DNA from 2 places in the Pararhizobium sp. P1_E7 genome. Region 1 is predicted to be linked to the other one. Evidence: predicted binding sites of a transcription regulator. Region 1 holds the regulator's gene; the other holds the start of a gene.
The links. Region 1 encodes HrcA, which represses chaperone genes, less so after heat shock. Its sites were predicted from a motif close to GTTAGCACTCNCNNNNNGNGAGTGCTAAC; they were not measured.

Region 1 (3,410 bases):
GGTGATGACGAAATTGGCATCGGTTTCAGCGGCGGAGTCTTCCAGATAGTCGAGATCGATCACCGCCTGGTTGGCGAAGATACCGCAGGAGATCGCAGCGATATGGTCCTTGAGGACCTTTTCCACCTTGATCATGTTGCGGGCTTCCATCCAGGCGAGGCAATCGCGTAGTGCAATCCAGGCGCCGGTGATAGAGGCGGTACGGGTACCGCCATCAGCCTGGATAACGTCGCAGTCGATCGAGATCTGACGCTCGCCCAGCGCCTGCAGGTCGACCACAGCGCGCAACGAACGGCCGATCAGCCGCTGGATTTCCTGGGTGCGGCCGCTCTGCTTGCCGGAGGCTGCCTCGCGCTTCATGCGCTCGCCGGTGGCGCGCGGCAGCATGCCGTATTCGGCGGTGACCCAGCCCTTGCCGCTGTTGCGCAGCCATGGCGGCGTCTTTTCTTCCAGGCTTGCCGTCACCAGCACATGCGTGTCGCCGAACTTGACGAGGCAGGATCCTTCTGCGTGCTTGGAAACGTTGCGCTCGAAGGAAACCTTGCGCATCTGGTCGGTTTTTCTGCCGGAGGGCCGCATCATGAACTCCTGTGATGTTTGTCAGCCTTCTAGAGCCTTTCATCTTCAAACGGAAGCAATTCTGTTGGCTCAAACCGGCCGGGCCCAAAGAAGGCCGGCGCAGAGCGATGCCGAACCATCGTGCAAGCCGGCCGACGCTGCGGACGGCCGGTTTCAGCCAGCCATTCTGCCGGAAGGGAAATCATTTGCGCTAAAAGAGTGAAAAGCCGCTATGCGGCGGGCTTTCCGGCCAATTTCCCTTTTGCTATCCGAACCGGGATCACTATATTTCAATTGACTTCGACAATATGGGTTTCGCGTTCGAATGGTGCTGGATAGATCTGCAATGCAGGAAAGGCTGATGGCGCTCGACGAGCGGTCGGGCGAAATCTTCCGTCGCATTGTGGAAAGCTATCTGGAAAGCGGCGAACCGCTCGGCTCCCGCAGCCTGTCGCGCATCTTGCCGATGTCGCTGTCACCGGCCTCCGTGCGCAACGTCATGAGCGATCTCGAAGACCTTGGCCTGATCTACTCCCCGCATATCAGCGCCGGGCGCCTGCCGACGCAGAATGGCCTGCGTTTCTTCGTCGATGCCTTCATGCAGGTGGGCGACCTCTCCGCCGAGGATCGCGCTTCGATCGACCGGCATGTGCGCCGCGCCGACCGCGACCAGCCTGTTGAAACGCTGCTGACCGAGGCGAGCCAGATGCTGTCGGGCATGTCGCGTGGCGCAGGGCTGGTGATTACCGCCAAGAACGATCCGGTGCTGCGGCATGTAGAATTCGTCCGGCTGGCGCCGACCAAGGCGCTCGCGGTCCTCGTCGGCGAGCATGACCAGGTGGAAAACCGCATCATCGAGCTTCCGGCCGGCGTTACCAGCTCACAGTTGACGGAAGCGGCCAATTTCCTGAATGCGCATCTCGCCGGGCAGACGCTGCCCGAAGTGCGCGGTCAGCTAGAGAAGGTCAAGGAAACCGTGCGGCGCGAACTCGACACGCTGAGCCAGGACCTGGTCGAGCGCGGCCTCGCCATCTGGTCGGGCAGCGAGGCGGATGACAAGCCGACGCAGCTGATCGTGCGCGGCCGTGCCAATCTTCTCGAGGGGCTGGCCGGTGCCGAGGATGTCGATCGCCTTCGCATGCTGTTCGATGACCTGGAAAAAAAGGACAGCCTGATCGAAATCCTCAATCTGGCCGAAAGCGGGCCGGGGGTGCGAATCTTCATCGGCTCGGAGAACAAGCTGTTCTCGCTGTCCGGTTCGTCGCTGATCGTTGCGCCCTACAAGGATGGCGACGACAAGATCGTCGGAGCCGTCGGGGTGATCGGCCCGACCAGGCTGAATTACTCGCGCATCGTGCCAATGGTGGACTATACGGCGCAATTGATGTCGCGTTTGTCGCGATAACCGGCCGGAAGAAAGCCGGTTTTTCCGGCAGCGTTCGATTGCACCCTTGATTTTTCGGCTTCAAAGCTCGATATCGACACCAAATCCTAGACATGTTGACATTCCGGAGACCGTCATGACCGACGATATGAACAAACACGGTGCTGAAGCGAACGCGGACGAAGCAGCGGCCGCTTATGCCGAAGCCGCCGCTGAACAGGTCGACTCAGCCGTTTCCGAGCCGGATCCGTTGGAGCTTGCCAAGGCCGAAGCCGCTGACATGCGCGACCGCTATCTGCGCCTTGCCGCTGAAATGGATAACCTGCGCCGCCGCACCGCGCGCGACGTCAAGGATGCAAAATCCTATTCCGTCGCCGGCTTTGCCCGCGATATGCTCGCCGTCTCCGACAACCTGCGCCGCGCGCTCGATGCCATTCCGGCCGAAGCCCGCGAAGCAGGCGATGCCGGCTTCAACGCATTGATCGAAGGCGTCGAGATGACCGAACGCGCCATGCTGTCGGCGCTGGAACGTCATGGCGTGCAGAAGCTGGAGCCGGTCGGCCAGAAGTTCGACCCGAACTTCCATCAGGCGATGTTCGAAATTCCGAATGCGGAAGTCCCCAACAACACCGTCGTCCAGGTCGTTCAGGCCGGCTACACCATCGGCGAACGCGTGCTGCGCCCCGCCATGGTCGGCGTCGCCAAGGGCGGCCCGAAAATCGTCGCTGCGGAAGAACCACCGGCCGCTTGATTCAATTTCATGAGAAACGGTGTCAGGATGGCTAAATTCTAGACCGTTCTGACACCGTGCTTATCGCCTCATAAATGACTCGGCACTTTTGCTTTCAACAGCTCGATAAGATGTGGGTCCATAAACTCATATTCATCCGGAATATGAAGGCAGATAAGCCGTTTTCGGTTCAGATGGGCTCTATACTTTGTCTGGACCTTGTTGCGATGTGATTTCTCCATAACGAAGACGATGTCGGCCCATTCGATTTGCTCGGGTGTTAGCGGATTTTCCGCGTCGTTGTTCGTTCCGGCGGAAGAAACCTTGATGCCGGGCCAATTTGCGAACACTTGCTCGGCAGTCGGGCTGCGCAACTTGTTCTGGCTGCAGATGAACAGGACGTTTTTCACGAGGTTTTCGTCACCCGAACAACTGCTTCAGATGGTCGTTCAAAAAACGCCCTTCCGGATCGAGCTTGTTCCGAAGTGCCCGGAAATCTCCGGCGCGTGGATAAAGCGCCGTCACGTCCTCGCTACCCATGAAATGCAGCTTGCCCCAATGCGGGCGTGAGCCGAACTGGCGCAGGATATCGTCGACATCCTTCAGGTAGTTCCAGTAGTCCGTGCCCGGTTGGCCCGAGACCGACAGCGTGATCGAATCCTGTTCGAAGAACGGGCTGATCCAGCCGCCGTCGCCGGCGGTGAAGCGGTATTCGATCGGGTAGATGCAGGTCGGGTG
Region 2 (3,410 bases), on a different contig from region 1:
GCGGAACGCATCGACCAGCGTCACGCCAAAGCCGTTTTCGCCGCCGGCCGCCATCAGGAAGGCCGGGCCGCCTTCCCTGCCCTTGCCGAAATGGAAATCGAAACCGGTGACCACGTGGCTGGCATAAAGCCAGTCCATCAGCACGGAGCGGATGAAGTCGGAGGCGGACAACTGCGAGAAGGTGCGGTCGAACGGATATTCGATGACGGCAGAAAAGCCCATGCCTTCGAGGATACGCGCCTTCAGCGGCGCCGGCGTCAGGCGGAAGACCGGCTGGTCCGGACGAAAGACGCTGCGCGGGTGCGGCTCGAATGTCAGAACCAGGGCCGGAACGCCGCGCGCCCGCGCTTCTTCCAATGCCCGGTTGAGCACGGACTGATGGCCGCGATGCACGCCATCGAAATTGCCGATGGCGATGACACCGCCGCGTAGCGCCTGTGGCAGAGGTTCGCGGGTCTCGTTGCGATGAAAAACCGTCATATCCGTTAGCCAGTCTTCTCTAGTGCAGGTCGATCAAGCCCAATCCGTCACGCCAGTCTCGGCATCCACCATTTCGGCGTGGCACCCTCGTTTTTCAGGAATGCCGTCAGCTTGGCTTCGTCGGTCTTCTCAACCACCATATATTCGGCCGCGTGGATGCCAGCGCTAATATAAAGCACATCGAGACCGAAATCCTGGGCGCCCCTGACATCCGTCGGCATGCCGTCGCCGACCGCGATCACCCGCGACAGGTCGAGCCCGCCGCGAACGGCCTTGGCTTCCGACAGCGACGCGCGATAGATCGGTACATAGGGTTTTCCCGAAATCCGGGTTTCGCCGCCGAGTTCCTCATAGACCTTGGCGATCGCGCCGGCGCAGGGGATCAGCTTGTGGCCGCGCTCGACGACCAGATCCGGATTGGCGCAGATGAACGGCACCTTGCGCTTGGCGAGACCGGAAAGCGTTGCGCGATAGTCGTCGGCAGTCTCGGTTTCGTCGTCGAAAAAGCCGGCGCAGACAACGATTTCGGCTTCCTCGGACGAGACCATGCTGACGCCCAGGCCCTCAAGCAGCGGCAGATCCTTTTCGGCGCCGATGAAATAGATCTTCTTCGGGCCGGCAGAGATCAGCGCACGGGTGACATCGCCGGAAGTGACGATACGGTCATAGGCGCTGTCCGGCACGCCAAGGCCGCGGATCTGGACGATGACGCCGGGATGCGGGCGCGGCGAATTGGTGATGAGAACGACGGTCAGCCCCTTGGCGCGCGCTTCAGTCAGCGCCTCGCAAGCCCCCTTGAAAGCCTCGACCCCATTGTGCAGCACGCCCCAGACATCGCACAGAACGACATCATAACGGCTTGCAATGTCGCGAAAACTGTTGATCCGAACGGCCATGCTGGCTTCCCGCAGAAAAAAATGGTCGGGGTGACATCGCAGGCAGGCGTTAAAAACACAAGTCTCCATCCGGAAAATGGCGGCTGAATTCCAAGGTTTCCGGCGCAGAATTCGGCGAAACCGCTAAAAGCTGCGGATCAGCCAACCGGCGGCCGCGCGGATGGCAACGGTTGTCACGACGCCACGCTTGAAGCGAGAGAGCGCGAAGGCTGCCAGAAGCGCCAGCCAGAATGGTGGCAGCTGGAAGGTCTGCCAGACCGGCAAAGGCATGGAAACCGGTCCTGCCACAAAGCGGCCCACCCCGAGGTTTTCCGTAGAGATAGTGTTATACGAGGCCATGATTTACGTCCTTTTCGAGGGACTGGACGCGACGTGATGGCATCATGCCTCGTGGGGCATTCGCAGACCCCATCGGCGAACTAGACGAAAAAAACGGAAACAACGGAAACCAAATCAGCCATTTTCCGGCCGCAAAGAAATCTTGCCGGCCTGTCCTTGACTCAATCGGCGGCCACCCCTATCTGCAAGCCGCTAGCACTCAAGCAATAGGAGTGCTAACATCCATCCAGCGGATCGCAGAGACGATCCGTGAAGTCATTTGATCGAGGGATTAGACAATGACAAGCACCAATTTCCGCCCGCTGCATGACCGCGTCGTCGTACGCCGTGTCGAGTCTGAAGCAAAGACCAAGGGCGGCATCATCATTCCGGATACCGCCAAGGAAAAGCCGCAGGAAGGCGAAATCGTCGCTGTCGGCACCGGCACCCGTGACGACAAGGGCGCTCTCATCGCTCTCGACGTCAAGGCTGGCGACCGCGTTCTGTTCGGCAAGTGGTCGGGCACCGAAGTCAAGCTCAACGGCGAAGACCTTCTGATCATGAAGGAAGCCGACATCATGGGCGTTATCGGCTGATCTGAGCCGGTTCCTACCTTTTCCACTTTCCATAAAACCAATTGGGCATCAGCCCGGGAGTTTTTAACATGGCAGCCAAAGAAATTAAGTTCGGCCGTACCGCGCGCGAAAAGATGCTGCGCGGCGTCGACATCCTCGCAGACGCAGTGAAGGTAACGCTGGGTCCTAAGGGCCGTAACGTCATCATCGACAAGTCGTTCGGCGCACCGCGCATCACCAAGGACGGCGTTTCCGTCGCCAAGGAAATCGAACTCGAAGACAAGTTCGAAAACATGGGCGCCCAGATGGTCCGCGAAGTTGCTTCGAAGACCAACGACATCGCCGGCGACGGCACCACGACGGCAACCGTTCTCGCCCAGGCTATCGTTCGCGAAGGCGGCAAGGCCGTTGCAGCCGGCATGAACCCGATGGACCTGAAGCGCGGTATCGACCTCGCAGTCGCCGCCATCGTCAAGGACATCGTTGCGAAGGCCAAGAAGATCAACACTTCGGAAGAAGTGGCCCAGGTCGGCACGATCTCCGCCAACGGCGAAAAGGAAATCGGCCAGTACATCGCTGACGCGATGCAGAAGGTCGGCAATGAAGGCGTCATCACGGTTGAAGAAGCCAAGACCGCAGACACCGAACTCGAAGTCGTCGAAGGCATGCAGTTCGACCGCGGCTACCTGTCGCCTTACTTCGTGACCAACCCGGAAAAGATGGTTGCCGAGCTGGAAGACGCCTACATCCTTCTCCATGAGAAGAAGCTCTCCAACCTGCAGGCCATGCTCCCGGTTCTCGAAGCCGTCGTTCAGACCGGCAAGCCGCTCCTGATCATCTCGGAAGACGTCGAAGGCGAAGCGCTTGCGACCCTCGTTGTCAACAAGCTGCGTGGCGGCCTGAAGATTGCTGCCGTCAAGGCTCCGGGCTTCGGCGATCGCCGCAAGGCCATGCTCGAAGACATCGCCATCCTGACCGGTGGCCAGGTCATCTCCGAAGATATCGGCATCAAGCTGGAAAACGTCACGCTCGAAATGCTCGGCCGTGCGAAGAAGGTTTCGATCACCAAGGAAAACACCACGATCGTCGACGGTCATGGCAAGAAGGCCGAGATCGAAGGCCGCGTTGCCCAGATCAAGGG

Region 2: the regulator HrcA is predicted to act here: its motif matches at 1,907-1,935, upstream of groES (co-chaperone GroES).

What each region holds. Positions count from the first base shown of each region.
Region 1 covers NZ_JBFUBH010000011.1:114,874-118,283, forward strand. Annotated here, with positions in the region: gene rph (ribonuclease PH) at 1-579, opposite strand, end outside; gene hrcA (heat-inducible transcriptional repressor HrcA) at 884-1,963, shown strand; gene grpE (nucleotide exchange factor GrpE) at 2,079-2,693, shown strand; gene AC1D17_RS14395 (low molecular weight protein tyrosine phosphatase family protein) at 2,762-3,082, opposite strand; gene AC1D17_RS14400 (D-arabinono-1,4-lactone oxidase) at 3,093-3,410, opposite strand, start outside.
Region 2 covers NZ_JBFUBH010000015.1:49,392-52,801, reverse strand. Annotated here, with positions in the region: gene AC1D17_RS16120 (bifunctional riboflavin kinase/FAD synthetase) at 1-480, opposite strand, end outside; gene AC1D17_RS16115 (TIGR01459 family HAD-type hydrolase) at 528-1,376, opposite strand; gene AC1D17_RS16110 (hypothetical protein) at 1,500-1,715, opposite strand; gene groES (co-chaperone GroES) at 1,994-2,290, shown strand; gene groL (chaperonin GroEL) at 2,359-3,410, shown strand, end outside.